DNA from 4 places in the Ruegeria sp. D4 genome. Region 1 is predicted to be linked to each of the others. Evidence: riboswitches for the same ligand, from Rfam matches in the RefSeq annotation. Region 1 holds a riboswitch; each other region holds the start of a gene.

What was found. A riboswitch is a leader RNA that binds a small molecule or an ion and turns the genes downstream of it on or off. The one in region 1 is predicted to bind cobalamin.
Region 2: it holds a riboswitch for cobalamin, as region 1 does, so the genes downstream of both, ACR0MI_RS08505 (hypothetical protein) here and ACR0MI_RS05370 (DUF4198 domain-containing protein) in region 1, are expected to answer to the same signal.
Region 3: it holds a riboswitch for cobalamin, as region 1 does, so the genes downstream of both, ACR0MI_RS16035 (DUF1636 domain-containing protein) here and ACR0MI_RS05370 (DUF4198 domain-containing protein) in region 1, are expected to answer to the same signal.
Region 4: it holds a riboswitch for cobalamin, as region 1 does, so the genes downstream of both, ACR0MI_RS10890 (DUF1636 domain-containing protein) here and ACR0MI_RS05370 (DUF4198 domain-containing protein) in region 1, are expected to answer to the same signal.

Annotation. Positions count from the first base shown of each region.
Region 1 covers NZ_JBQFPJ010000002.1:281,227-288,458, reverse strand. Annotated here, with positions in the region: gene ACR0MI_RS05380 (cobalt ABC transporter permease) at 1-42, opposite strand, end outside; gene cbiM (cobalt transporter CbiM) at 39-650, opposite strand; gene ACR0MI_RS05370 (DUF4198 domain-containing protein) at 657-1,442, opposite strand; cobalamin riboswitch at 1,572-1,771, opposite strand; gene ACR0MI_RS05365 (LacI family DNA-binding transcriptional regulator) at 2,129-3,154, shown strand; gene ACR0MI_RS05360 (DNA glycosylase AlkZ-like family protein) at 3,159-4,373, shown strand; gene ACR0MI_RS05355 (fumarylacetoacetate hydrolase family protein) at 4,377-5,075, opposite strand; gene ACR0MI_RS05350 (pyridoxal-dependent decarboxylase) at 5,287-6,702, shown strand; gene ACR0MI_RS05345 (DUF3095 domain-containing protein) at 6,706-7,232, opposite strand, start outside.
Region 2 covers NZ_JBQFPJ010000004.1:169,408-176,639, reverse strand. Annotated here, with positions in the region: gene nudC (NAD(+) diphosphatase) at 1-200, opposite strand, end outside; gene ACR0MI_RS08525 (metallophosphoesterase) at 378-1,784, shown strand; partial or broken gene ACR0MI_RS08520 (5'-nucleotidase C-terminal domain-containing protein) at 1,803-2,144, shown strand; RNA gene ffs (signal recognition particle sRNA small type) at 2,298-2,396, shown strand; gene ACR0MI_RS08510 (alpha/beta fold hydrolase) at 2,396-3,304, opposite strand; cobalamin riboswitch at 3,470-3,690, shown strand; gene ACR0MI_RS08505 (hypothetical protein) at 3,778-4,185, shown strand; gene ACR0MI_RS08500 (phosphatase domain-containing protein) at 4,187-4,690, opposite strand; gene ACR0MI_RS08495 (DNA polymerase III subunit gamma/tau) at 4,861-6,621, shown strand; gene ACR0MI_RS08490 (YbaB/EbfC family nucleoid-associated protein) at 6,717-7,061, shown strand; gene recR (recombination mediator RecR) at 7,123-7,232, shown strand, end outside.
Region 3 covers NZ_JBQFPJ010000012.1:79,187-86,418, forward strand. Annotated here, with positions in the region: gene ACR0MI_RS16025 (YybH family protein) at 1-377, shown strand, start outside; gene ACR0MI_RS16030 (hypothetical protein) at 549-884, opposite strand; cobalamin riboswitch at 1,370-1,577, shown strand; gene ACR0MI_RS16035 (DUF1636 domain-containing protein) at 1,672-2,052, shown strand; gene cobW (cobalamin biosynthesis protein CobW) at 2,049-3,104, shown strand; gene cobN (cobaltochelatase subunit CobN) at 3,108-6,401, shown strand; gene cobG (precorrin-3B synthase) at 6,398-7,232, shown strand, end outside.
Region 4 covers NZ_JBQFPJ010000006.1:106,287-113,518, forward strand. Annotated here, with positions in the region: gene ACR0MI_RS10885 (ABC transporter ATP-binding protein) at 1-759, opposite strand, end outside; gene ACR0MI_RS10890 (DUF1636 domain-containing protein) at 756-1,112, opposite strand; cobalamin riboswitch at 1,214-1,416, opposite strand; gene ACR0MI_RS10895 (Mur ligase family protein) at 1,527-3,263, opposite strand; gene cphA (cyanophycin synthetase) at 3,279-6,080, opposite strand; gene ACR0MI_RS10905 (cyanophycinase) at 6,104-6,991, opposite strand; gene iadA (beta-aspartyl-peptidase) at 7,048-7,232, opposite strand, start outside.

The DNA.
Region 1 (7,232 bases):
CGGGGCGAGAGCAAGCGTACAAACAAGGATCAACTGTTTCATGTGGACGCAACCTTTACAAAAAGTTCCGGTTTGACCTTGCGGGCCAGAAGAACGGCAAAACCTGTCAGCACGGCCTCGATAGCCATGACGGGAATGTGGGCGAAAAAGACAAGCTTGGCAGCGGGCAGGAACTCATCGCCGGACAGCGCCAGCGAGACCGCGACAAAAGCCGTCGTGGCCGCGATCGAAAACGCGCCGCCGATGCCGCCCCAGATCGCCCCATGAACAGGTGAGCCACGTGCGATCAGGCGACCAAAGATCATCCAGGTCAACACCGCCGGAAGAGCGATATTCACCGTGTTGATCCCCAGCACGGTCAATCCGCCGAAACCAAAGAACACGGCCTGCAGCAGCAAGCCGACAAAAAGGGCCGGAAAGGCGGCCCAGCCGAGCAGAAGCCCGGCCAGACCGTTCAGAATCAAATGCACAGACGACGGGCCAATCGGCACATGGATCAGCGAGGCGACAAAAAAGCTGGCCGACAACACGCCCGCCGTGGGAATGCGATCCAGATCCAGCGATTTCAGGCCCAATGCGATCCCGCCAGCCGCGGCGACCGCACCGCCGATCACGACAGGGTTGGAAAGGGCTCCGTCGACGATGTGCATTCAGGCTTACTCCAGATCCCAGGCGCGGATCCAGATGACCGCATCCTGGCTCAGCTCTTTGCCTTCATGCTCGGTTTCCGGACCCACGCCCAAAGCGGCGAAGCCCCAGTACCCGGCTTTTGGCACACCAAAGTTGAAATATCCGTTGTCATCCGAAATCGCGACCAACGCGCCGCCCGGCAATGGGGACACGGTGGCGCCCTTCGCGCCGGTGCCGGTCATGTCCGGTGCTGCGGCGATGTACTCGATTTCGATTTCTGCGCCGGCGACGGGCTGTCCCTCGCTCAAAACGCGACCGGTAAAGGTTGACCCGGCGATGATGTTGTAAGGCTTGTTCAGCGGCAGAATCTCGGTGGCCAGCCCCTGCGGCTGATCCCAGTCGGTCGGCAGTTCGTTTCGGTTGAGGTAAGCCTTGGTGATCTGCTGGATATAGATATCCTCGGATTCTTCGTAGTAAGGCGCAGGAACTGTAACCACCACATAGTCACCCGAGCGTTTCACCGGCACTGAACCCAGGAACGCTTTGGCAATGTTGTCCGGTCCTTCAAAAGTGGTTTCTTCCAGCGTATCCATCAGATCGGTTTTTTCACCGTTGTGGATTACAAAGAATTCTTCCGGTTTTTCCAAGGTCATCACGTGACCAGCTTCAAACGGGTGCCAGAAAACCAGTTTGACCGGAACGTCACCGGGGCGTTCGATCATCGTGTCGTCGGTATATTCCAGCAGGAAATGGGCCTGCGCCAATGCAGGCATCGCCAAAACAGCCGTGGCAGCCACCAGCAGTTTTTTCACAAATCGAGTCCTTCTCACGTCGCGCCTTCCCCGGCGCAAATTTACTTTGACGATGGGGAACGCGAAGCCATCTGCCTTGTCGGGCAAACAGATCCGGCGCACACCCCGTCGCCGATGATGAACGCCCCTTCCAAGGGCGCATGTTCGGCAGGTCTCCTGACTTGCGGGTCAAAGCGCTAAACTAACCTTCCCGGGATACCCCAGTGGCATTATCAGCCGCGCTCGCCGCCTACAGTTGCGGGGGCAGTTGCAGAGTTGGCGAAATGTGCCGCACTGCATTCCCTATTGCTTCCGAGGATGTCCCCGGAACCGAACATGGCGCGTTCATGCCAGAATATGTAAGATACGGTCAACAATTGATTGCGGCGTTGCATGGGCCATTTGCGAAATCAGGAATTGCATGCCCGCGCTTGCTACGCGGTTTGGTATGCGCCACCGCGAGTGTGTGTATTTTCCTAGATATCTTTCCGCGGTCAATAGTCGTCGGTTCAGTTCGCGGACTTGAGATTTTGGGCCTGAAACTGCGGGCGTTGACTCGCGTGTAAAATTGAACTCGCCGCAAATATGTAGGGTCGCTCCGATGCACAAAAGGTCCGACCCGTCCAGCGTCCGACGCAGAAGCAGAGTTGTTGTATTTGTCGCCGTGTTCACGCTACCATCGGGCAAAACAACAGTGCAGGTGCCTCGTGACCACAGAAACAAAACGCCCGCTTACCCTTCGCGATGTCTCGGAAGCGTCGGGGGTATCCGAAATGACGGTCAGCAGGGTCCTGCGCAATCGGGGTGATGTATCGGATGCGACCCGAACACGGGTTCTGGCCGCCGCAAAAGAGCTGGGTTACGTGCCCAACAAAATTGCGGGTGCGCTGGCATCCAGCCGGGTCAATCTGGTCGCTGTCATCATCCCGTCACTGTCCAACATGGTCTTCCCCGAGGTCCTGACCGGCATCAATCAGGTGCTGGAAGACACCGAATTGCAGCCAGTGGTCGGCGTGACCGATTATTTGCCGGAAAAAGAGGAAAAAGTCCTTTACGAGATGCTCTCGTGGCGGCCTTCGGGCGTGATCATCGCGGGTCTGGAGCACACGGAAGCGGCCCGGGCGATGCTGGATTCCGCGGGCATTCCGGTGGTCGAAATCATGGATACCGACGGCAAACCCGTGGATGCGATGGTCGGCATTTCGCACCGCCGTGCCGGCCGCGAAATGGCGCAGGCCATTCTGAAGGCCGGATACCAGCATATCGGCTTCATGGGGACCAAGATGCCTTTGGACCACCGCGCGCGCAAACGTTTCGAAGGCTTTACCGAAGTTCTGGGCAAACACGGGATCGAGATCGAGGATCGCGAGTTCTATTCCGGCGGCTCAGCACTGGCCAAGGGGCGCGAGATGACGCAGGCGATGCTGGAACGGTCGCCGGAACTGGATTTTCTGTATTATTCCAATGATATGATCGGCGCTGGCGGACTGTTGTACCTGCTGGATCAGGGGATAGACATCCCTGGTCAAATCGGGCTGGCGGGGTTCAACAATGTCGAACTGCTGCAAGGTCTGCCCCGCAAACTGGCAACCATGGATGCCTGCCGGCTGGAAATTGGCCGTCAGGCCGCAGGGATCATCGCCGCACAGCTAGCCGACCCGGAAGCCGAGATTGAAACCCGCGTAACCCTGACGCCAAAAATCAGCTACGGCGACACACTGAAGCGGCGTTAGAGTCTTGGCACTGCCGAAACTGGACAACCGGACAGCCCGTGCGGTGTTCATGGATCGTCACTTGCTGTCCGAAACCCCGTCGGGCAGCGCAAAGGGCGCGGATCTTCTGGACCTGATCCGACGGCTTGGTTTTGTTCAGTTGGACAGTATCAACACCGTGGCCCGCGCCCATGACATGATCCTGTTTTCGCGCAGGTCCACCTATCGCAGCACACATCTGAAGCGCCTGTATGAACGGGACAGGGCGCTGTTCGAGCATTGGACACATGACGCCGCCGTTATTCCGATGGAGTTCTACCGGCATTGGCACCTGCGCTTTCAGCGCGACGCCGATTTGTTGAAAGCCCGCTGGAAGAATTGGCGGCGGGATGGATTTGAACAACAGTTCGCCTCGGTTCTGCTGCACATCCGCGATCACGGTCCGGTATCCTCGTCCGATGTGGGAAAGGACGAAAAGAAAGGATCGGGCGGCTGGTGGGACTGGCACCCGTCCAAAACCGCGCTGGAGTTCTTGTGGCGCTCGGGCGCGCTGACCGTCATTGGCCGGGACGGCTTTCAGAAACGCTACGACCTAACCGAACGGGTGATCGAAACTCATCTGTGCCCCGGTCATGCACCATGCGACGCCGAAAAAACGGTGGACTGGCTGTGCAACGCCGCCCTCGACAGGTTGGGGTTTGCAACATCGGGCGAACTGGCTGCGTTTTGGGATACGGTCAGCGCGGCCGAGGCGAAAGACTGGTGCGCCGCAGCCCAAAAAAGCGGCGAGATTGAAGAAATCGAAATCAGCTGCGCGGATGGCCGTACAAGGAAAGTGCTTTCCCGCCCGGGCTTGGTTGAAGAGGCCCGTGAACTGCCCGCGCCACCGGGCAGGATTCGCGTGCTCAGCCCGTTTGACCCGATGCTGCGGGATCGAAACCGTGCCGAACGCCTGTTCGGGTTTCACTACAGGATCGAAGTGTTTGTGCCCGCGCCCAAAAGAACCTACGGCTATTATGTCTTTCCCCTGCTCGAAGGTGATCGGCTGATCGGCCGGATCGACATGAAGGCCCACAGGGATTGCGGCGAATTGCGGGTACAATCCGTCTGGCCCGAGCGAAAGTTGCGCTGGTCAGAGGCGCGCACCCGGCGTCTGGAGGCCGAGCTGGACCGGGTGCGCAGGTTTGCCGGCCTTGATCGTGTTGAGCTTGCCGACGGCTGGCTGAAAGACCCTAAATAGGCTCTATTCAGCCTTTGACAGGGTCAGGTGGATCGGTTCAAGACCGTCAATTCCGCCATCAATCACATCACCGGCCTGGACCGCACCAACACCGGCCGGGGTGCCTGTCATGATCAGATCGCCCGGACGAAGGTGATAGTAATTTGAAAGATGGCTCACGATCTCATCAATTTTCCAGATCAGCTCATCCAGGGTCGCATCCTGCCGGACTTCACCGTTGACGCTCAGATGAATGCGCTTGTCTTTGTCCGGCGACCAGCTCTCCGACCGGGTCAGCGGCGCAAAAACGGCACCGTTTTCCAGATCCTTGCCCAGATCCCACGGGCGCTGTTTGTTCCGTTCACGGATTTGCAGATCGCGGCGGGTCATGTCCAGCGCGCAGCCATAGGCAAACACCGCGCCCAAAGCCTGCTCGCGACTGACGCGGAACACCGGCTTACCGATTGCAATCGCCAGCTCCATTTCGTGATGATAGTTTTCGGTACCCGGCGGATATGGCACGGTCGCTCCGGTCAGGATGGCGTTTGGTGCGGACTTGGTGAAATAGAACGGCGCCTCGCGGTCCACTGTATTTCCCATTTCAGCCGCATGGGCCGCATAGTTCCGCCCGACGCAAAAAATCCGGCCCACCGGATATTCGGCCTGCTCGCCGACAACCGGTATCGCAACAGGGTCGGGAAGAGAAAACAGCTTGTCCTGCATGACAGCCCCCAGTTTGAAACATCGCCGGGCATCTTAGGTGTCTTCCCATCACTGGCAAGACGTTGGCGACCGGGATGCGCAACGTTTTGACCTGACATTCAAGACTTCGGGTTTCTTAGAAGCATTGACCTTTCGCTCCGGATAACTCTCACTGCCCCGGATATTCAACCACCCGGGACATCCCGGATCAGACGGAAACACGGGGAACAGCATGCAGTGGAACGAATTCGCGGAATGGGGCCGAAAAGTCGCTGACTGGACGCAGAACTACCACGAAACCGTTGGCGACAGGCCCGTCCGGGCACGGTGCGAACCGGGTGAGGTCTTGAATGCGTTACCGTCTGAACCGCCCGAAACCGCCCAGCCCATGGAAGACATCTTCCGGGATTTTGAGCAGATCGTAATGCCCGGCATCACCCATTGGCAGCACCCCCGGTTCTTTGCCTATTTCAACTCGAACGCCTCGGCCCCGTCGGTTCTGGGTGAGTTTCTGGCCAGCGCCATCGCGCCACAATGCATGTTGTGGCAAACCTCGCCCGCTGCAACCGAGATGGAAACCCGGATGATGGATTGGTTGCGGCAGGCTTTGGATCTGCCGGACGGTTTCGCCGGAGTGATTCAGGACTCGGCCTCGTCGGCGACGCTGGCCGCCGTGTTGACGATGCGGGAAAAGGCACTGGCCTGGCAGGGCAACAAACAGGGGCTGTTCGCGCAGAAACCCCTGCGCATCTATTGTTCATCCGAGGTTCACACCTCAATCGACAGGGCCATCTGGGTTGCCGGAATTGGCGAAGACAACTTGGTGCGTGTTCCCATCAAGGGCGACTGGCGCGGAATGGATCCCGACGCGCTGGAAGCGGCCATTCAGGCAGATTTAGACTCTGGTTTGCAGCCTGCGGGCGTCATTTTGTGCGTCGGCGGAACCGGCGTCGGGGCAACCGATCCTGTGGATCGTTGCTTAGAAATCGCCGCCAAATACGACCTCTATTCCCATGTCGATGCAGCCTGGGCCGGGTCGGCCATGATCTGCCCCGAATACCGGCACTACTGGCCCGGGATCGAACAGGCTGACAGCATCGTCTTCAACCCCCACAAGTGGCTGGGGGTACAGTTCGACTGCTGCGCGCATTTCCTGAAGAACCCCGACGATCTGGTCCAAACGCTGGCTATCAGACCGGAATACCTGAAAACACATGGTAAAGACGGGATCGTCAATTACTCGGAATGGTCCGTTCCATTGGGGCGTCGCTTCCGCGCGCTGAAACTGTGGTTCGTGATACGCACCTACGGGCTGGAAGGCCTGCGCCAGCGGATGCGAAATCACGTCAACTGGTCCAAAGCGCTGCATGACAAACTTGCGTCGGAACCGGATTTTCAGATCACGACGGCGCCGATGTGGTCACTCTGGTCCTTTCGGTACATGCCCGAAGGCTGCGCCGACCCGGATGATCTGAATTTGCGGCTGGTCAACGCCATCAATGATGACGGACGGATTTATCTGACACAAACACGTGTGGATGGCGATCTGGTCATCCGGTTCCAGGCCGGACAATTCGAAACCACGGAACAGGACGTGATGATGGCCTATGACGTCATAACGGACATTGCCCGTGGCCTGACTCCTTAGAGACTAAGCCCTCATCCCGGCGGCGGCCTGGGCGTAACCGCCGGATGCACCGTCAACAAAATGCACGTGATCATCGCGAACGGCAGAGGGCACAAAACAGGTCATCATCGCCTCGTCCTGAGCATGGATGCCATAGCGGATCTTGCCCTGCTGGCGCGCCTGTTCCAGCATCTGCCGGATGCGTGCCAGCGTGGCCTGATCGCAATCCAGCGTCATCTTGAGGCCGTCGTCGAATTTGCGGAAGTCCGCATTTTTGCTGACCATTTCCTTGTAATTTTGGGGCTCGAAACTGCCCAGTCGCCTGCCGGACAGAAACAGCAGAAAGATGAACAGGTTTTCACCCAACATCTTCATAGTGTGCCAAAGAATGTTGCCGCCGGCGCGCATGACACGCGCATTGATCGCAATACCCGGCGGCGGCCACGAGATTGGCGGCCCGTTGACCGGCACCGGGTGGCCCGCGCGATCCAGCGCCTCGGACACGGACAGCACCGACTGCGCCAGATCCGCAAAATCGATTTCTGTCGCGG
Region 2 (7,232 bases), on a different contig from region 1:
CGCACCAGGCTATGTGCCATCGCAACCAATCCAAGCCGGTCCAGACCTTCGCCCTGCACCAATATCTTGCCACGCCAGACCAGCAGGCATTCGGCGCGTGAATCAGTTTTCATCTGTTCCAGCCTGTCCGAATCTCCCCGGAGATGCGCTGCGCGATCCAGGCCCGAGCCGCCAAATGTCACTGTTTCCGCGTTTTTCATTGAATATCCTCAGGGTGTTGCGCACAGGGCTGCCACGACTGCCGAGTTGTTGCAATGCCAATTCATGAACACCGGGACGTGGCAATGCCGCTGAATGGTCCCACCGGCGCCAAGTTATTTGCACTTACTCATTCTTTTAGTGAACATGGCTTAGATTAAATTGCCCAAAGTAGAAAATTGCACCCGACCACTGTTTCATCTCAGCGCCAACATACTTCAGCCGGTCGCATTCGGATTTTGGCCACGACCGATCTGCATATGAATCTGACAGGGTTCGACTATCACGCGGATGAACCGGATCCGGCGCGGGGCTTCACCCGAACGGCCAGTCTGATCCGCGCCGCCAGAGAAGAAGCGCAGAAAGACGGAGCACTGGTATTCCTGTTCGACAACGGAGATGCCCTTCAGGGAACGCCGTTTGGCGATTGGGCGGCAGAGCAGACTGATGACAACCACGTGTTGATGCAGGCCTTCCGGGAACTTGGCTATGACGCAATCGGACTGGGCAACCATGATTTCGACTTTGGCCTGCAAACGCTGAATCGCGTTCTGGACGGCGCACCGTGCCCGGTGATTTGCAGCAATGCCCGGCAATTGACCACCGGGGCCAAATGGAATGACCGCGCTATACTAAAACGCTCTCTTCTGGTTGACGGCGTCGAAACACCGTTTCGTCTGGGTCTTTTGTCGATCCTGCCGCCGCAAACGGCGCAATGGAATGCGCACCGGGTACAGGATGTGGTCGTGTTCGAAGATATTCTGGAGGCCGCGCAAAAGACGGTCGAGGCCCTGCGCACGGACGGCAGCGATGTGATTGTCGCCCTGGCGCATTCGGGCCTTGGACCTTCGGAACCCGCGCGCGGAATGGAGAACGCCGTCATACCGCTGGCCGCGATCGACGGGATCGACGCCATTGTTGCAGGCCATACGCATCTCACACTTCCCGGCAAGGATCACGAAGGGCTGGATCATACGGACGCAACCCGGGGGCATGTACATGGCAAACCGGTTGTCATGCCTGGCGTCGCCGGGACGCATCTTGGCATCATTGACCTGCATGTGCAGAAAACCTCTGCCGGGCGATGGAAGGTTGTCGGGCAGCAGGTTAAGCTGCCGCCTGTTCTCTCCCGGCACGGGAACGGAGCGGTATCCGAAGACCCCGGAATGCAGCATCTGTTCAGTTACGGCCACGAAGAAATCCGTGCGCTGGCCTCAAGACCCGTGGGCCACACCGGTCAAAGCCTGCACAGCTATTTCAGCTTTTGCGCACCAGATCGGGGCCTCGCGCTGGTCGCCAGCGCCCAGGCAGCGGCATTGAACCTCCATCTGGACGAAGACCTGCGGGGGCTTCCACTGTTGTCCGCTGTTTCGCCCTGCAAGTTCGGAGGCCGCGCGGGACCGCGCTCCTACACGGAAGTACCGCCCGGAAAGGTTCGGTTGCGCAATGTTTCGGATCTTCATTCTTTCCCGAATGAACTGCGCGCCGCGCTTGTCACCGGCGACATGGTCCGTGACTGGCTTGAAATGTCGGCGGGCATTTTCAATCAGGTGGATGCAGGAGCTGTCCGCACTCTGACCGATTAAACACGGGCCGGGCATAACTTCGATGTGCTGTTCGGCCTGACCTATCGGATCGATCTTTCCCAGCCGGCGCGTTTTGATTCTCACGGAATGCTGGTCGATCCCGCTGCAAACCGTGTCCGCGAGATTTGCTGCGGTGGAATCCCTGTTGAACCCACCCAGAAATTCGTTGTGGCCCTGAACAGTTACCGGGCCAGCGGCGGCGGACACTTCCCTGTTGCGCATCAGGCCCGGCAGATCAATCTGCCGGCCTTACCCATCAGGCACGTCCTGCGCGACTATCTTTCGGGGGGATTACCGGGCGACCCGATGCAATCTGCGCCCTTCCCCTTCAGCCTTGTCCGGCTTCCCGGGCACGCTTAGATTCTGAAAACCGGGCCGGGAGCAAGGGCGCATCTTTCCGAACTGGACGCATACGATCCGCATGTGCTGGGGCATGACCCGGAAGGCTTTCTGCGGATCAGACTGTCACTCTGACGGGTTGTCTTCCTGGCGCAACTTCCCTATATCGACGATTGAGAGGTTGGCGCGGGCGAGCGCCTCGCCAACCTGGTCAGGTCCGGAAGGAAGCAGCCACAACGAGCCCCGCTTGGGTCGATGTCCAACCTCTCACTTCATCCCGCAATCGTCACATCTTTCCGGTCGGAACGGACTTGCTGCTCCGCAGACTCGATCAGCCTCGGCCAGACCGCTTTGTTTTTGCGCGCAAAAACACCAATGTGGCCAATGGATTTCAGCCCGAAATCCTTTGGTTCAAGCACATGACGGTTGGCGTCCGGGCCGTATAGCTCGGCCAGCCTCCAGACCGCATTTTCAGGCACCATCTGGTCGTCCGAAATCGCAAACAGGTCAACCGGACCACCGGCCCGCGGCCAGGTCGCTGCGGGCAGGCTTTGGCCAATTTCAGGCAAATAGCTGTTCGGCGAGGTGCACCATTTTCGCCATTGCCAGTAGACCTTTGACGGCAGGTCCGAGCCAAACCCAATGGCCTTGCCGGGCAGATACCCCAGCATATGAACTGCAAAAGGCGCATGACCGTACCAGAAGATTCCGGCCAGCCCCCTGTAGGGCCACGGATGATCCGACAACGTAACCAGGCCTGAACACACACAAATCATCCGGTCGACCTGATCCACATCCGATTGCAATGGCCCAAGCATACCCCCCAGCGAATGACCAATGGTCCACTGCCGCGCACTTGGGAATCGCCGCCGCATCTCGGCCCGGGCCGCGGGAATATCGACCAGCGCCCAATCGGACATGGTGACACGCGAATCCTTCAGGCGCCCCGATAACGATTTTCCGAAATCGCGGTAATCATAGGTGAGGCAGGCAATGCCCTGCTCTTCCGCCAGCCACCGGGCAAAATGCTGATAATAGTCCTGGGGAACGCCGGTCGCGCTGTTCAGAACAACTACGATATCAGGCGCTGCAACAGGCAGGTACAGGCGACCCGACAGCATCGCCGTCCCGGCGGGAAATCGTATGTCTTCGGTCAAGACCCGTTCCTGTATGTCCAACATCTCATGCTCCGCTCTCAACTGAACAGTTCAGTTCACCTATCTGTCAGGCCAGTCGCCCACTCAAGTCAACCCGGTGCAAACATGACCAAACGTCCGCTTTCCCGACCACGCATCGGACCAAATGCCTCGGCCCGCGCTATGCGCTTGACTCGGGGACCCGGAAACCGCTAGCGATGAGGCGATGGTTTCCGCGCCCTTTCCGGGGCCGGGATGAAAAGGGAACACGGTGCGGTTCTGTCTGGCATTGCCGGAAGGAACCAAGGCCGAGACTGCCCCCGCAACTGTAAGCGGTGAGCAATGCCGAAACACCACTGGCCGAAGGGCTGGGAAGGTCGGCAAAGCGATGACCCGCAAGTCAGGAGACCTGCCATCGATACTGAAACCGAAACTCGGGCGGGGTGTCCGGGCAGGTCCTGATGGCATAGCCCCGTCACACCTGATCCTTGCCCCGCGCCGCGCGCGGAGGGCGCATTATGATCTGGAAGACAAGGACACACGAATTTTCTGCCACTGTGTGCCAGCGCACCGGCAAACCCTGTCCGGCACTGGCGCAAATGGCGCGGGCTCTGACGCGCGCCGTGGCAAGCGCCGGCCCGGCCGCAACCCCGCAATTCGCCGTTGAAGGCAGCAGCGAGCTTGCCCATTGCCCCGAAGGGTGCATGGCCCGGTTCCACGCGCGGCCAGACAAAATCCGGGTGTTTTGCGGAACGAATGAGGAAACTCCGGGCGACAGGTTGGAGGATTATGCAGACATGATGTTCTGCGCAGAGTTCCGTGCGCTGCCGTCCGCAATTCTGTCGGACCCGCCCTGCGCCATGCTTGAAGCTTCGGCCCTGGCAGGTCGCCAAGTGGCGGCCCAGACCGGACATTTGTCGGCCTAAGCTACGGGTCCGCGCTGGCCGGAATCAATTGCGTGGCCCATGCCAGTTGTGCATCTGTTTCAACCGCACAGGGCCGCACCGCCCTCAACCGTTTCAGGGCTGCACCCGGTTGCTCGCCGCATTCGACCATCAGGCGCAACACCACCATTCCGGACCGGCCACAGCCGCCCCGGCAATGCACCAGAATGCGCCCGCCCCCTGACAGGGCATGGCGGACGGCCGCGCTTACATCGGGCCAGCGCGCGGTCACGGCGTCGGGGGGTGCACCGAAATCTTCGACCGGCAGATGGACCCAGCGGCAGGCGCGCGCCTGAATGTCGGTTCCGAAGTCACGCGCGCCGTCCTGCAGCATCTCGACTTCGGTCGTCATTGAAATGACAAGACCGGGCTTCCAGTCGGAAATCGCATTCAGGTCCTGGACATATTTACCCCCACGCCCCGGCATTGATGTCAGGGCCAGAGTACCTCCTCCGACCTGCAGCGCATGAATAATCATCTGAGACATGCAACGCGCCCTCCTTAATCGTTACGCACAAGAATCCGGTCAAAAATGCTTTCGCCTTCATTTTTACGCGCATCCCGAAGCATTCCCAAATGAATTTCGCGAACCGGCTGTGGACGCAGGCGGCGGCGCACTCTACGCTGCACTTCTGATACGAATCCGACAGAGCAGAAATGACCGACACGCCAAGCCCCGCTTATCAGGTTCTTGCCCGCAAATACCGCCCGGAAACCTTTGCCGACCTGGTTGGTCAGGATGCCATGGTGCGCACCCTGAAAAACGCGTTCGAGACAGACCGGATCGCGCAGGCCTTCATCATGACCGGCATCCGCGGCACCGGCAAAACGACGACGGCGCGGATCATCGCCAAGGGCATGAACTGCATCGGCCCCGATGGCGACGGCAAACCGACGACCGAACCCTGCGGCCAATGCGAACATTGCGTGGCGATCATGGAAGGCCGCCATGTCGACGTGATGGAGATGGACGCCGCCAGCCGCACCGGCGTGAACGACATCCGCGAGATCATAGACAGCGTCCGCTATCGTGCCGCCAGCGCACGCTACAAGATCTATATCATCGACGAGGTTCACATGCTCTCGACCAGCGCGTTCAACGCGCTGCTCAAGACGCTTGAGGAACCGCCCGAGCATGTGAAATTCATCTTCGCGACCACCGAAATCCGCAAGGTTCCGGTGACGGTCCTGTCGCGCTGCCAACGCTTCGACCTGCGCAGGATCGAACCCGAGGACATGATCGGTCTTCTGAACAAGATCGCCGCCGCCGAGGGCGCCCAGATCGCAGAGGACGCACTGGCGCTGATCACCAGAGCGGCCGAGGGTTCAGCGCGTGATGCAACTTCGCTGCTGGATCAGGCGATCTCGCACGGGGCCGGGGAAACCAGTGCCGATCAGGTCCGGGCGATGTTGGGTCTGGCGGACCGGGGCCGCGTCCTGGACCTGATGGACATGATCCTGCGCGGCGACGCGGCGGGAGCTCTGACAGAGCTAAGCGCTCAGTACGCCGAGGGCGCCGACCCGCTTGCCGTGCTGCGCGACCTGGCCGAAATCACCCATTGGGTGTCCGTGGTCAAAATCACGCCGGACGCGGCCGAGGACCCGACCGTTTCGCCCGACGAACGCGCACGCGGACAGCAAATGGCCGAAGCCCTGCCGATGCGTGTCCTGACCCGCATGTGGCAAATGCTGCTGAAAGCACTCGAAGAGGTCTCAGCCGCGCCAAACGCCATGATGGCGGCGGAAATGGCCGTCATTCGGCTGACCCATGTGGCCGACCTGCCAAGCCCGGAAGAACTGATCAAACGTTTGCAGGACGCACCTCCACCCACGCCGAACGGAGGCCCCGGTGGCGGCATGGCCGTACCCTCGCACGCCCCGGTACAACCTCAGGCATCGGCAAGGTCTTCCTACGTTTCCGCTCCACACGGTCCCGCCGGCGCGCCGACTGCGGCCCTGGCACAGGACGTCCAAACTGCTCTGGCGCGCTATCCGACCTTCGAACATGTGGTCGAACTGATCCGGACAAACCGGGACGTAAAGCTGCTGGTCGAGGTCGAAAACGGTGTGCGGCTGATGTCCTACTCACCGGGCCGGATCGAATTTACGCCGACCGATCATGCCCCGACAGACCTTGCCCAACGGCTGGGTACGGCGCTGCAGCGCTGGACAGGCAATCGGTGGGCCGTATCCATCGTGGCAGATGGCGAAGCCGCCACGATCGCCGAGATCCGCGATGCGGCCGACCTCGCGCTAAGGTCACAGGCCGAGCAGCACCCGCTGGTTCAGGCGGTACTCATGCAATTTCCCAAGGCGCGCATCAAACGGATCGAAACCCCGGAACAGCGCGCCGCCAAGGTCGAAACCGAGGCTCTGCCCGAGGTCGAAGACGAATGGGACCCGTTCGAAGAGGACTGAACATCTGCCTGGAAGACAGGAGGATGCCCATGCCCCTTGTGTCACGCAGTCACCCTTCGTATTTAGGCGTCAAATCGATTTACAGGAGAAACCCGATGCTCAAAGGTTTAGGCGGTCTGGGCGATATGGCCAAGATGATGAAATCCGCGCAGGACCTGCAGACCAAAATGACCGAAATGCAGGAAGAACTGAACAACCTCATGGTTGTCGGCGAATCCGGCGCCGGTCTGGTCAAGGCCACCGCCACTGCCAAGGGCGAACTCAAGGGTCTGGACATCGACCCGTCGATCTTCAACGGAGACGACAAGGAAGTGGTCGAGGACCTGATCCTGGCCGCCATCAAGGACGCGCAGACCAAGGCCGCCGAGCGCTCTCAGGCGGAAATGGCCAAGCTGACTGAAAGCATGGGGCTGCCGGCAGACATCAAACTGCCGTTCTGATCTTCATCTTTTCCAAAATACTCCCGCCGGAGGCTCCCTTCGGTGCCAAACAGGACAGGCCGTGAGTTCGAACAGCGACATCGACAACCTGATCGACCTGATGGCCAAGCTGCCGGGGCTTGGCCCGCGCTCGGCCCGCCGCGCGGTGCTGCACCTGATCCGCAAACGCGC
Region 3 (7,232 bases), on a different contig from region 1:
AACTGGATCAATTCCTTGAGACGGTCACTGATGACGTGGTCTTCATCGCACCCGGCGCGCCTGTTATGGAAGGCAAAGCCAAGGTCGGGCCTTGGGTGCGCGGGTATTTCGACGCCGTTCACACCCGTTGGAAAAAGCAATCAGTGGAGTTTGTTGTGGCGGCGAGCTGGGCGTTTGAGCGTTATGAGTTTACCGCCGCCGATGTTCCGCGTGAACCGGGCCCTGCCACTGTTTCCACCGGCCATGGCATCAATATCTACCATCTCGAAGATGACGGAACATGGCGCGTGGCGCGGGATATCTGGTCCAACGCGAATACCTTCAGCGCCGGCAGATCAATCGCGCCCGCGTGTTCGGGGCGTGCCGAACCTTGCTGATCAAAAGATTTGATTGGTTGGCACGCCGCCCAGATGGCTTGGACACATACTGGATCGGCCGCTTTTAACCGGGTTCCGTCCACGGCCAACTACATTGGCCTCAGGACGGAACCAGGCAAGTACTTTTCTCGGCAACCGAAAGGCCCAACCCGCAGACCGGGCATTAGCGAATTACTGGGCCACAACTTCCTTGCAGCTGCCTTTGCCCCATCCGGATTTGCTGCCCGAAGCCGAATAGTCAAACGTGCCAGTCTTGAGATTCACGTTGTAATTCAGGGTAAAGCCGTCACCGATATACAGGTAAGTCAGGGTGTCGAGGCCGGGATACACCTCAGCCTTATTGTCGATATCACCAATGGTAATATGCCCTTTGTTCTGGCCCTCGTATTTGACCAGCGTGGCCGCCATTTCCGGGTATTTTGCATCCGCCGCTTCACACTCGAACACCCGGTCTTCCGCAACTGCAGCGACGGGTAAGTACACAAGAAAGGCTGCTAACTTTTTCATTTTTTGTTTCCTGGCAAATTCTGTTCGCCGACGCCCGCTAAGGGCAGTTTGAGGCATAATTTTGCAAGAAATCTGGCTACTCTGAGCACGGCAAGACGGCCATCAGATTTGATCTCGAAGCGGTCGTTTTTGCCGGGTCTTGCGCGAATACTGAAATGGAGTATCCCGAGCCGGTCGGAATAGCGGTTACTTAATCAACGAAACCCCAATCCCTCAGTTTAGCGATGCCCGAAATGACAGGCGGTTGGTCGCCGCAACGTCCACACGCGGCCTGCCCCAGTGGTTCTGAAGCCGAATCCGCCCCGCCCGTCCGGTTCCCGCCGACCCCTTCCAAAATCAGCGAACATCACACGGAACACCTCAATCACGCAGGTTTTCGGGCGCCGTGAACGCCCGGCGATGCCGCTGAGTGACCACCTCAGGTCGCTTTTTCCTTCCGGCGGCGAAACCGCGCATCCTGAAGCTTGACAAGTCCCCCGCCTGTGCCGCATGTCCGACCCGTTGGTGTCCATCCCTGGATGGATGAAAAGGGAATGCGTCAGCGGTTTTTCCGTCAAACGCAGCCGCCCCCGCGACCGTGACCGGAGAGGGTGCCCATAGCCACTGGCCGAAAGGCCGGGAAGGCGGGACATCTGCCAGAGCAAGTCTCTGACATCCGCAAGCCGGGAGACCTGCCAGCACCCGAAGAAGAAACCGGGCGGGGTGTTCCGGTGTCGGGTCCATGTGCAGACGCGTGGCCCGCATGAAACCCCGTCCCCCGCGAAGAGGATTTGGGGGGATGAGAGACATGACCGAGACCGCACCAGTCGAGTTGCTGGTCTGTACCACGTGCCGCCGTGGACTGCCCGTCGAGGATGATGAAAAACGCCCCGGCACATTGCTGCACAAAGCGCTGCAACAGGCCGACCTGCCCGAAGGCATCACGCTGAAACCCGTCGAATGCCTGTCGAACTGCGATCAGGGCTGCTCGATCGTGCTGCGCGGTGGACCGGGTCGCTGGACCTTTGTCTATGAGAACCTGAACGAAGCCGAACACGTTGACGCCATTGTCGACGGTGCGACCAAATATCTGGCGACCGAGGACGGCTTGGTCAAATGGCGTGAGCGCCCCGAACATTTCCGCAAAAACTGCGCCTCCCGCATTCCCCCGATTGGAGCCCTGAAATGAGCACTCTTGAGAAATTACCCGTCACTGTGATCACCGGCTTTCTGGGCTCGGGGAAGACAACGCTGGTCAAGCACCTGATGCAGAACCCGCAGGGCAAACGTCTGGCGGTCGTGGTCAATGAATTCGGCGACGTGGGCGTCGATGGCGATATTCTGAAATCCTGCGCCATTCCCGATTGTCCGGCAGAGAACATCATGGAACTGGCAAACGGCTGCATCTGCTGCACCGTGGCCGATGATTTCATTCCGACCATCGAAGCGCTGATGGCGCTGGACCCGCGCCCCGATCACATTCTGATCGAAACCTCCGGCCTCGCCCTGCCCAAGCCGCTGCTGAAAGCCTTTGACTGGCCCGATATCCGCTCGAAAATCACTGTGGATGGCGTGATCGCTCTGGCCGATGCCGAGGCGGTCGCGGCAGGTCGCTTCGCTCCGAATGTCGAGGCGGTGGATGCCCAGCGCCTGGCCGATGACTCGATCGACCACGAAACGCCTCTTTCCGAGGTGTTCGAGGATCAGATATCCTGCGCCGATATCATCCTGCTGACCAAGCCCGATCTGGCCGGGCCAGAGTGTGTTGCCAAAGCCAAAGAGATCATCGCAGCCGAGGCCCCGCGCCCGCTGCCCGTCGTAGAGGTTGCCGAAGGCGTCGTAGACGTCCGCGTCGTGCTCGGTCTGGAAGCCGCAGCCGAGGATGACATGGACGCGCGTCCGTCGCATCACGACGGTCACCACGACCACGAACATGACGATTTCGAAAGCATCATCGTCGAACTGCCGGAGCAAAGTGACCCACTCGATCTGGTTGCCAAGATCGAACGTCTGGCCAGGGAACTGAACATCCTGCGCGTCAAGGGGTATGCGGCAGTTGCCGGCAAACCGATGCGTCTGCTGGTTCAGGCTGTCGGTGCCCGGGTGCGTCATCAGTACGACCGCCCCTGGGAACCCGGCGAGGAGCGCCGCTCGCGTCTTGTGGTCATTGCCGAGCACGACGACATCAAAGAGGCCGAAATCCGGGATATCCTCGTGGGTGTGACCGAGGCCGCCGAGTAAGCCATGCACGTCGTCTTCCGCGAAAGCCACGGGCTTGAAGAAAACGAGCCCCCGACCGATCTGGGCCAGAGCCCGGCGGATCTGGTGATGTTGTCCTTTTCGGACAGCGATCTCGGTGCTTTCGCGGCAGGCTGGCATCGCGGCGGTGGGCCGGAAGGGCGAATGCCGACGATGCGGTTGGCCAATCTGACGGCGCTGAAACACCCTCTGTCCGTTGACACATATGTGGAACAAACGCTTGACGGCGCAAAAGGTATCCTGATCCGCCTGATTGGTGGGGTACCTTACTGGTCATACGGGCTGCAGCAGGTTCTTGCGCTGGCGCAGGCCAAAGGCATCGCGCTGGCGGTTCTGCCCGCCGACGGGCGTGAGGATACCCGGCTGGACGACTATTCCACCCTGCCCGTCTCGACCCTGCGGCGGCTGGCGCATCTCTGCGACACCGGCGGCGAGGTCGCGGCGCAGGCCGCTTTGGCGCAGATGGCATTGGCGGCAGGTCTTTATGCCGGACCGGTGTTGGGGGCCAAAACCCTTCCGGAATGCGGTGTATGGTGCCCTGACCGCGGCGTAACCCCGGTCGAAGCCGCATTTACGAACGATGCGAAACGCATCATTGTCACTTTCTATCGCGCCTACCTGACCTCCGCCGACACCGCCCCGGTCGCCGCGCTGATCCACAGCCTGCGTACGCGAGGGTTCGAGGCAATGGGCATGTTTGCCCCTTCCCTCAAAACGCCTGTTGCCGCCGACTGGATGCGCCGAAACATTGTTGCACTGGAACCTTCGGCGATCATAAATGCCACCTCCTTCTCGGGCAAAGGCGCGTCGGGAACCTCTCCGCTTGACGCGGCTGGTGTGCCGGTTTTCCAGGTCGCTCTGGCAACTTCACGCCGCAAAGCGTGGGCCGCGGCCGAACGCGGTCTTTCGCCCGCCGACCTTGCCATGCACGTCGTGCTGCCCGAAGTGGATGGGCGGATCTCGGCGGGCATCGCTTCATTCAAGGAACCGGGCAAACGCGATCCGCACCTGGAGTATTCCCGCTTTGCCCACCGCGCTGAACCTGAACGGATCGAAGCGATCATTGATCGTGTAACCGGTTGGCTGAACCTGAACGACCGGCCCAAAGCGGAACAGGTGCCGGTTCTGGTCCTGTCCACCTATCCCGGCAAGGACTGGCAGATGGCCCATGCGGTGGGCCTTGATGCGCTGGCGTCAGCCGAAGCGATGCTGTCAGATTTGCAATGCGCCGGGTATGACACAGCCCCTGCCGAACCGATCGCCGACACATTGCTGGGCGCCCGGATTTCCTGGTCGCTCGAAGATTATCAGGCCGCGCTTGCAATGTTGCCGGATCAACTTAATACGGACCTGCAAACAGTCTGGGGCAAGCCCGAGGATGATCCGACCTTTGTTGATGGCGCGTTCCATTTCACCGCGCTTCACCGGGGCAAGGCGCTGGTCGCGCTGCAACCCGAACGTGGCACGCCTGAACTGCGCGATGACGACTATCACAACCTTTCGCGCACACCGCGTCACAGCTATGTCGCGTTTTACCTTTGGCTGCGCAAAAGCCTGCACGCCGACGCACTGATCCATATTGGCGCCCATGGCACTCTGGAATGGCTGCCGGGAAAATCCGTTGCCCTGTCCGCCGAGTGCTGGCCCGAGGCGCTGATCCGTGATTTGCCGGTGATCTACCCCTTCATTGTCAACGACCCAGGCGAAGCCGCACAGGCCAAGCGCCGGATCGGAGCCGTCACGCTGGGTCACATCCCGCCCCCGATGAAGGAGAGCGGCACGCCGGACAGAATGGTTCGGCTTGAATCGCTGCTGGACGAATTCTCGAACGCAGACGGGCTTGACCCCAAACGACGCGACCGCTTGCAGGAAGATATCCGGCAGGAAGCGCAGGCCATCGGTCTGGAAAGCGATCTTGGTCTTGACCAGGCCACCTGTATCGCCGAGGCAATCACTTGCATCGACCGCTTTGTCTGCGACATCAAGGAAAGCCAGTTTGGCGACGGGCTGCATATTTTTGGCCGCGTGCCTGAAATGACCGGCAATTTCGACCCCGCGCCATCTGCACACGCCGAACGCACCGCGTTGCTGGACGCGCTGGCCGGAAAGCGAATTGAGGCTGGCCCGTCGGGTTCGCCCTATCGGGGACGATCGGATGTGCTGCCCACTGGGCGGAACCTCTACACTACCGATCCCCGGTCGGTCCCGACCCGCGCGGCTTATACACAAGGCGTGAAACTGGCCGAGGAACTGGTTCGGCGGCACCTGCAGGAGGAAGGCGATTATCCGAAAGGGCTGATCGTCGATCTGTGGGGGTCTGCCACCATGCGCACGGCGGGCGAGGAATTCGCGATGGCGCTGCACCTGCTGGGCGTGAAACCGGTCTGGGACAAGGGATCAGAGCGGGTATCAGGCATCGAAGTGCTTCCAATTACCGACCTCAGCCGTCCGCGTCTGGACGTGACCCTGCGTGTTTCGGGCCTGTTCCGGGATGTATTCCCGACGCTCTCCGCTTTATTTGGCCAGGCCGTTCGGGCTCTGTCCCAACGGGACGAAGCACCGGACTGGAATCCCTTCGCGGGGCAGACCCCGAACCCGCGGGTCTTTGGCCCGGCTCCGGGCAGTTATGGCCTGAATATGACACACTTGTCGGAAACCTACACCGACGAGGCCCGCACGCAGGCGGGTGAGGCCTGGCTACAGGCCAGTTCATTCGCACTGGAAGGCGAACACGTCGCACAGGATATCGACGGCATTACCCGACAAGTCGCCAATGCGGACAGCTTCGTGCACCTTCAGGACCTGACCGAAACCGACCTGCTGCTGGCCAACGACTATGCCACGCATGAGGCCGGTTTCGCGGCGGCCAAGAAGATTACCGGCGGCGAGGTCCAACTTTACCATCTCGACAACACCAATCCGGATAAACCCCGCGCCCGCACCCTGCCGGAAGAGATCAGCCGCGTCGTCCATGCCCGGGCCGCCAATCCCGCCTGGATCGCGGGGATGCAGCGCCACGGTTTCCGCGGGGCGGCCGAGATCGCGGCGACGCTGGATCACATGGCTTCTTTTGCCCACCTGTCCGGTACGGTCGCGCCACATCTTTTTGACCTCTACCATGACGCGACGCTGGGCGATGTCGAGGTGGACGCGTTCCTGCAACGGGCCAACCCGCAAGCGCATCAGGCCATGCAGGACCGGTTCCGCGCGCTGCTGGAGGCCGGGCTTTGGAACACGCGCCGGAACTCGATCCGGGCCGATCTGGAGGGTCTGAGATGAGCGCACCGATCGTACAAGGCTGGTGCCCCGGCGCGCATCGACCGATGATGTCCGGCGACGGGCTGGTCGTTCGTGTGCGCCCTCGGCTGGCGCGGCTGGATGCCAAACAGGCATTGGGCCTGTGCGAGCTGGCAGGGCAATTCGGCAACGGCACCATCGATCTGACCAACCGGGCCAACCTGCAATTGCGCGGCGTGAGCGAAGCTGATCACCAGCCTCTGCTTCAAAAACTCTCTGCACTGGACTTGCTGGATGCAGAGCCCGGCATTGAAGTGCGGCGCAACATACTCGTCTCGCCGCTGTATCAAACCGGCGATCTGACCAGCCGTCTGACTACGGAGTTGACTGACCGGCTGGGTGAATTGCCCGACTTGCCCGCCAAGTTCGGCTTTGCCATCGACACCGGCCCGAACCGTCTGCTTGCAGCGGATTCAGCGGATATTCGGCTGGAGACCGGTCCTGACGGCCTGATCCTGCGCGCGGACGGGTCTGACACCGGGCGACGTGTCACCGAGGCCAAGGCGATCGACCAATTGATCGCGTTGGCACAATGGTTCTCAAGGAACTTCACCCCGGAAAATCGCCGCATGGCGCGGGTCGTGGCAGCACTAGGCCTGCCGCAGGAGTGGCAGGGCAGCAACTCTGCCGCGACTGGCGATCCGCTTCAGCCTGGCACTCACGATCTGGGTACATTCTATGGCGCGGCGTTCGGGCAACTGCCCGCCCAGCCACTTGCCGAACTGATCGCGGTGACCGGCGCGACTGCTCTGCGTGTCACTCCCTGGCGGCTGATCCTGCTGGAAGGCGGGGCGTCGATACCTGCTGCAGACT
Region 4 (7,232 bases), on a different contig from region 1:
ATCCAGCGCCGGAATCACGCGGCCCTCATGGTGAAAGTACAGGTAGTCGACGCCAAAGGTTTCCCGAACCTGGTCCGAGGTCAGCACATCGGCCACGGGACCAAAGCCCGTGAGCCGCGCGGATTTCATCATGGCCACATGGGTGGCGAATTCGGGGATCATGACGAGGTCGTGGACGATCATAACCACCGTGATGCCCAACTCGGCAACCAGCGACAGCATCCGCCCCTTGGCGTCGGGGTCCAGATGGTTTGTCGGTTCGTCCAGAAACAAAAGCGAAGGGTTCTGTGCCAGAGCGCGCGCAATATGCGCACGTTGACGTTCACCCCCGGAAAGTACGCCCATTCGTTTGTCCGCCAGATCACTCAGACCTGTCAGGTTCAAAACCCTGTCCAGTTCGGCGGCGTGGCCCTCTTTCGACCGATCAGCCCGGATCGGGATTTGCCCCAAGGCCACATATTCCCGCAAAGACAGTCTGCTATCCGGCAGTTCGTGCTGACTGACAACAGCGATCATTCGGGCGCGCTCGTTGGCGGGCATGTGTTTCAGGCTGCGCCCATTGATCAAAACGTCGCCCAGCACCAGTTCGGCCGTGCCGCACAACAGGTTCAGAAGCGTCGTCTTCCCGGCCCCGTTCGGCCCGGCAATTGCAAGGATTGCGCCTTCTTCCAGTTCAAAAGACGCCGCTTGCAGCAGAACATCACCATTCAGCGCATAGTATTCGACGTCACGCACGGCAAGAAATGCAGAGGTCGTCATGAAGGCTCCTCCAAAATCATTCGGGGCAAACGGGAAAGGGTTTTGTCAAAAAGCGCGCTCGGCCTGTCGGACGCGCATGTCCATCCATCGGCACTGTTCTGATATTGCAACGCGAATTCGGCCAAGGCCGCGATGTCATGCGGGGTCCGGATGTCACCGAACAGGTATTGGGCTTTGCCGGCGGCCTGAAACCCAACAGTTGTCGGCTGCGCACACCCGGCCATGCAATCGACCGTGCGAATGGCAAACCCGGAAGGTAGCGCATCTGACAAAGAAGAGCGTATTTTGTCCGCAGACAAATCACCGTTGCATGTCGAACAGATCAGAAGAATATGATCAGTGGCGTCTGACATGGTCCGCTCCACTTGTTGCCAAGCGCGGACAGAAGGTGCTGATCATGTAAACACGTGACTGACGTGCCATCTAAGCCTCCTTCCAGGGCGCCCCGCCCTGGGTTGGTTGAACACTGATGGCAGGTCTCCTGACTCGCGGGTCCTTGCTTGGCCTTCCTTCCCGGCCTATTCGGCCAGTGGGTGTTTGGCGTCGCTCACCGCTTACAGTTGCGGGGGCAGTTACGGACTTGGCCTTCAGGGCCGCACCGTATTCCCTTTTCATCCCTCGGGTCTTCCTTCGGGAACCATCTACTAGCTAAGTGCCTCAGACCCGGGCATGCGTCAATACAGAATTATTGGCAGGACAATCGGATCGGCTGGGCAGGGCGGTGTTCGAATTTCACCGCCCGAGGCTCTCGGATTCAGCGTAGGGGTTCAGTTTTCCAGCAGTTTTAAGACTTGCTCGCGCTCGGACAGGACCAGCAACAGGGCGAGATCGCCCGGTTCGATCTGATCCAGTATTGTCCTGCTCGCCTCGGTCGGGGAAGGCGCGCTCAGGATCTGCTCATCCCGAAGACCCTTGTCCATTGCCGCCTGCTTAATCAGCTTTGGAATCTCACCAAGGTTGCGTCCCCGCAGATAGCCCTCAAGCTCGGCAGCGACGACCACATCCGGCTGGAACCGCAAGGCCGTTTGCGTGACATCGATGATGTCCTGATCGGACCGGTCCCCGGCATGGCTTAGCAGTATGAAGCGGCGCTTTGCCGGAAGTCCGGACAAAGCCTCGCACACCGCTGCGACCGAATGTGGGTTATGCGCAAAATCGACAAAGACACGGGCGCCGTTATGTGAAAACTCGTTGCACCGGCCAGGATTATCTTTGGCGTCTGGCTTGAACCCGGACAATCCGGCGCGAATGGCCTTTATCGGGATATCGAGTGCGCGGGCCAGACACAGCGCAGTCATTGCGTTGAGAATATTGTACCTGGCAGCCCCGCCCATGGCGAGCGGCACATCGTGAACCGAAATCACCGGTTGTTCCGAGAAGCCATCGAAGAACACAATCATCTCGTCCCGCAGGAAGGCACAACAATGTCCTTGCTCGCGGGATTGTTGGATCAGTGCGTTTTTCTGGTCCAGCGAGAACCACCAGATCCTGCAGGACGTGTTCAGTGCCTCATCCCGGACATACGCGTCATCCGCGTTCAGGGCCAGAACGCCATCTTTCTTAAGGGTGCGGTGCACGGCGAACTTGGCCTGCGCCAACTCCGGAACCGTGTTGACGCCATACTGACCCAGATGATCATTGGCGACATTTGTGACAGCCGCAGCCGAGGCGGCATGGGTTGGAAGACCCCGGCGCAGGATTCCACCACGGGCAACCTCCAGACAGGCGACTTCAAGCCGCCGGTCGCGCAGCAGCATGCGCGCTCCGCCGGGGCCGGAATAATCACCACGGTCGAGGATGTCGTCGCCGACGCGGACAAACTCGGTCGAGGTCAGCCCGGCAACCTTGCCCGCCGCCCGGGCGATCGCCTCAAGCAGCCGGGTCGTTGTGGTCTTGCCATTGGTTCCGGTGATGAAGGCGACGGGGATGTTGTGCAAGGCGTCCCACTCGACTTCATCAGGCGCAGGCAGAGCGTTCCAGGCCCAGGTCCGGCTTCCGACCCCGTGGCCGATCGAAATCTCGTCGTCGTCACACAGGATATCGACGCCCCGCGCCGAGGCCGCCTGGATCAGGGCGATCAGGGCCGGATTTGCCTCTTTGGCCATGACGTCGCGGACGTTGGCGATCATCTTGTCGAAATCGCCGGGTGTTTCCCCGACCAGCGCCGCGGCACAGAAATGCCATGCGGTCTGGACCGCAAAGATCGCTGAATATAGCTGATCCATCGGCGCTGAAATCGCAAGGTTCACGCCGCCGGTGAATACCCGATATGTCAGCTTTTCCTGGTGCCAGCCGAGAGCATCCAGCACACGACGTGCATGATGCTGCCACAGCTCAATGACACGCGAAGACTGCTCCTGGTCAAAAAAGACGTCCATGATTGCGCCCGGGTGATCCCAGAGCAACCCGGGCCCGGTCAGCCGGCGCGCATCGTCTACCCGAAACGCGTCACTGGTCGCGCTGGGGATGGTCAGCGCGGTCTCAAGCTCTTCAATTCTGTCCATTCCGGTGCCCTCGGCTCAATCCGCGTCTTCGCTGATTTCGCGGGCCAGACGCACGCCGCGCTCGTCCCGGATCAGGGCCTGATCGCTGTCGAATATGTCCTCGAAAGAGGTCTCAATAGGGGCAGGCTTTCCGATTGCTTCAGCTTCAGGTGCGTCGCCATCCGAATTGAAGTAGATGATCTGTTTCCAGCAGCGGGTGGTGTCGTCGCCGAATATCACCAGCAGATCGCCGGGAGCTGCCATTTCAAGACCCGCCGTCACCGCTTCGACCTCATCAGGGATGATTGTGATCGCCTCATCCGGCGTGCCGCCTGCAATCAACGCCTGCCGCAGCATCTGAGGAATTTCGTCATGCCCGCGTCCGCGGCGGCGGTCGTCAGCCTTGCAGATGAAGTGGTCAAAATGACCGGCCAGCGCCGCGCCCGCATCCTCGACGTCCTCGTCACGACGGTCACCGGGCATCGATACGACGCACAGCCTGCGGCCCTTGATCTCTAGCTGGTCGGCCAGCGCCGCCATTGCCTTCAGGGCGGCGGGGTTGTGGCCATAATCCAGGATTACCTTGAACGGATGTTCGTCATAAACGTTCATCCGCCCCGGTGCCTGGAAATAGCTGGTGTCAAAGGTCCGCAGCCCGTGGCGGATGTTGTCCAGATCAACGCCAAAACTATAGGCCATGGCGGCAGCAAACATGGCGTTCTGCACGTTGAAGATCGCCTTGCCTTCCAGTGTCGCCGGGATCAGGTGCGACCAGAGCACGGGGATATGCAGGCCATTGTCGTATATGGTCAGCATGTCGCCGTTCATGCCTTTTTCCAGCACGATGGCCTTGCCGCCTTCCTTGATATGTTCTTTCACAAGACTGTGGCCGGGATTGGTCGTGACATAGAAGATCTGACTTGCCCCGGCATAATCCGCCATCTTCAGGCAGTTGATGTCGTCGGCGTTCAGAACGGCCGTATCCGTGGCGCTTTCCACCACGACGCGTTTGACCACGGCAAGCTCTTCGACCGTGTTGATGCCACCCAGCCCCAGATGGTCGGCGGATACGTTCAGACAGGCGGCCACGTTCGAGCGTTGATAGCCCAGGCCCGAACGCACCAGCCCGCCACGCGCGGTCTCCATCACGGCGAAATCGACCATCGGATCGCGCAGCACGATCTGGGCCGACTTGGGCCCGGTCATGTCGCCCTTGACGCTCAGCTTGCCATCCACATAGACCCCGTCGGTCGAGGTCATGCCAACGGTCTTGCCGCTGGTTTTCATGATATGGTTCAACATCCGCGATGTTGTGGTTTTCCCGTTGGTTCCCGTGATTGCCGCAATGGGGATGCGTGTCTTGTCCCCGACCGGGAACAGCATGTCGATCACCCGACCGGCAACATCGCGCGGTTGGCCTTCGGACGGAGCCACGTGCATCCGGAATCCGGGGGCTGCGTTCACCTCGACAATCGCGCCGCCGATATCCTTGTAGGACTTGGTGATGTCGTCGATCAGAAAATCGACACCGCCTACATCCAGCCCAACCGCCATGATGGCGCGTTCAGCCATGTCGCGGTTGTCGGGATGAACCACATCGGTCAGGTCGATGGCCGTGCCGCCTGTGGACAGGTTCGCGGTAGAGCGCAAATAGAAAACCTCGCCCTCCGGCAAAACGGTTTCTTCGGTCACTCCGGCGTTTTCCATCAGGCGTTTGGCCTGATTGTCGATCTCCAGCATGGTCAGCACTTTTTCGTGCCCGATGCCCCGGCGCGGGTCCTGGTTCACGATGGCGACCAGTTCAGCAATCGTATGCTTGCCATCCCCCATCACATGACCCGGAACCCGTTTGGCGACGGCGACCAGCTTGTTGTTGACCACCAGCATCCGGTGATCAAATCCTGTAATGAAGCTTTCAACCAGAATGGCGCGGCTTCGCGAGTGTTCCTTGGCCTCGGCAAAACCGGCCTCGACCTCGGATTCCGAGTTCAGATTGATCGATACTCCGCGGCCGTGATTGGCATTCAGCGGTTTGACCACCACCGGAAATCCGATCCGGCCAGCTGCTTTTGCGGCTTCGCGGGCCGAATAGACCATGCGCTGTTGTGGCACCGGCAGACCCAGATCGTTCAGCAGATTGTGGGTATCTTCCTTGTCGCAGGAAATCTCGACCGAGATATGTTTGGTCTCGGACGTGATGGTCGCCTGAATGCGTCGCTGATACTTGCCATGCCCGAACTGAACCAGCGATCCTTCGTTCAGGCGGATCCATGGAATGTCACGTTCTTCGGCGGCCTTGACCAACGACCCGGTCGAGGGACCGAATTCCTTGCGTTGGGCACGCAGAACAAAGCTGCGCAACTCGTCGTCCCAATCGAAATCGGGATCGAAATCATAGTCCAGGGCTTCCTTGAGGTTTTGCGGCAGCAGGTGCATCAGCAGGCGCATGGCCAGTTTCCCGGCATCAAGTCCCACGTCGCGCTGGCGGTATTCGTAGACCATATTGTACTGGCCGGGTTCGCCTGTGCCCCGCGTCCGGCCAAATGTCACATCCGTGCCGGCCACGTTCTGAACCTCGATGGCGCAATGTTCCAGCACGTGACCCAGCCAGGTGCCTTCATCCTCGCTCAGACGGCGGATAAAGCCGCCGGGCTCGCGATAGGAACAGCCATGCTCGGCAAGGCCGGGGAGGGCCGCGACCAATGCGTCGATGAATTCGGGGCCTATTCGGGCCGAGGGCCAATCTTCCAACAATCCCAGATCAATGACGTGTCGAATAACCGGAAAACTTGCCCAGACGTTGGGACCGACGAAGACATTGGTAGAGATTATTTTCATAAGGCTCCTCGTTTATTAATTGTTCATTTCCCCCCGGAGGCGTCCTCGTCGCCGGACAAATCGGGCAAGGTGCAGAACGCCATATGCTCATCTGGCGGAAAAGCCTGGCGAGCCATCAGGTCATAACGGCACCCTTCGCCCAGAACGTCAAGCCGAAGACCTAAAAGGCTCAGTGCTTCGCCCCGGCGTGCATCCCACATCGAGGAATGCGTCAGATGGCTGGCATCAACGACCGTGACCGTGCCGCTGCCAACAACCTCCAGGACGTTGTCGGGGCCAATAAAGGCGGCGGTGTCCTCGTCAATTCCAAGGCCGATCAGAAAAGGGTTGAAAGATGAGGCGGTTAGAAGGCGCCCCAGCCGATTGCGCTGGGTAAAATGCTGGTCGATGATCACCGCGTTGGTCAGGCCCATGCCCGGTGCAAGCGTGATGTTGCCTTCGGCGGGGGCCGAGTTGCTGCTGCCTCCGGCGACCATATGCTCGGACATGATCGACGCCCCGGCAGAGGTTCCGGCAACCGGCACGCCCGCCGCATTCCGGCGGCGGATTTTCTGCGCTACCAGCGTTCCGCCGAGAATCGCGGACAGGCGCAACTGGTTGCCACCAGTCATGAAAATGCCGGTCGCCCGGTCCAGCATTCCGGCGTAATCGGGGTTGTCACAGTCGGCGCGGCGCGAGATGGGCAGGAATTCGACCTGACCCGCGCCAAGCTCGGAAAAGATGCGGTTATAGTCCGGCCCCGTTTCTTCCAGCATCGAGGCGGTCGGGATCACAACGATGTCGGCATCCGCGCCGCCTGACAGCTCCACGAACTTGCGGTGGATCTGCATTTCCTTCACGCGGTCTTCGCCGCCACCAATCGGAATGATGAACCCGCGAGGGGTGTCTGCATCAACGGGTGCAGGGCACATGTCAAGATTACCTTCTTCGTCCTGAAGCGGGGCAGCCGCCGGGGCCGCACAGGCGCTTATATCTGTTCATACATGCCGCGCCGGGCTATCTGGGCGCTGCGGACATGCCATTCCCCCCGCGCCATCACATGCCGTATGCCAAGGTTTTCGTCAAGAACCACCAGATCGGCGTCTTTTCCGTTGCTCAACCGGCCTTTTCCATGCAATTTCAGCAGGTCGGCGACATTTGATGTCAACGGGC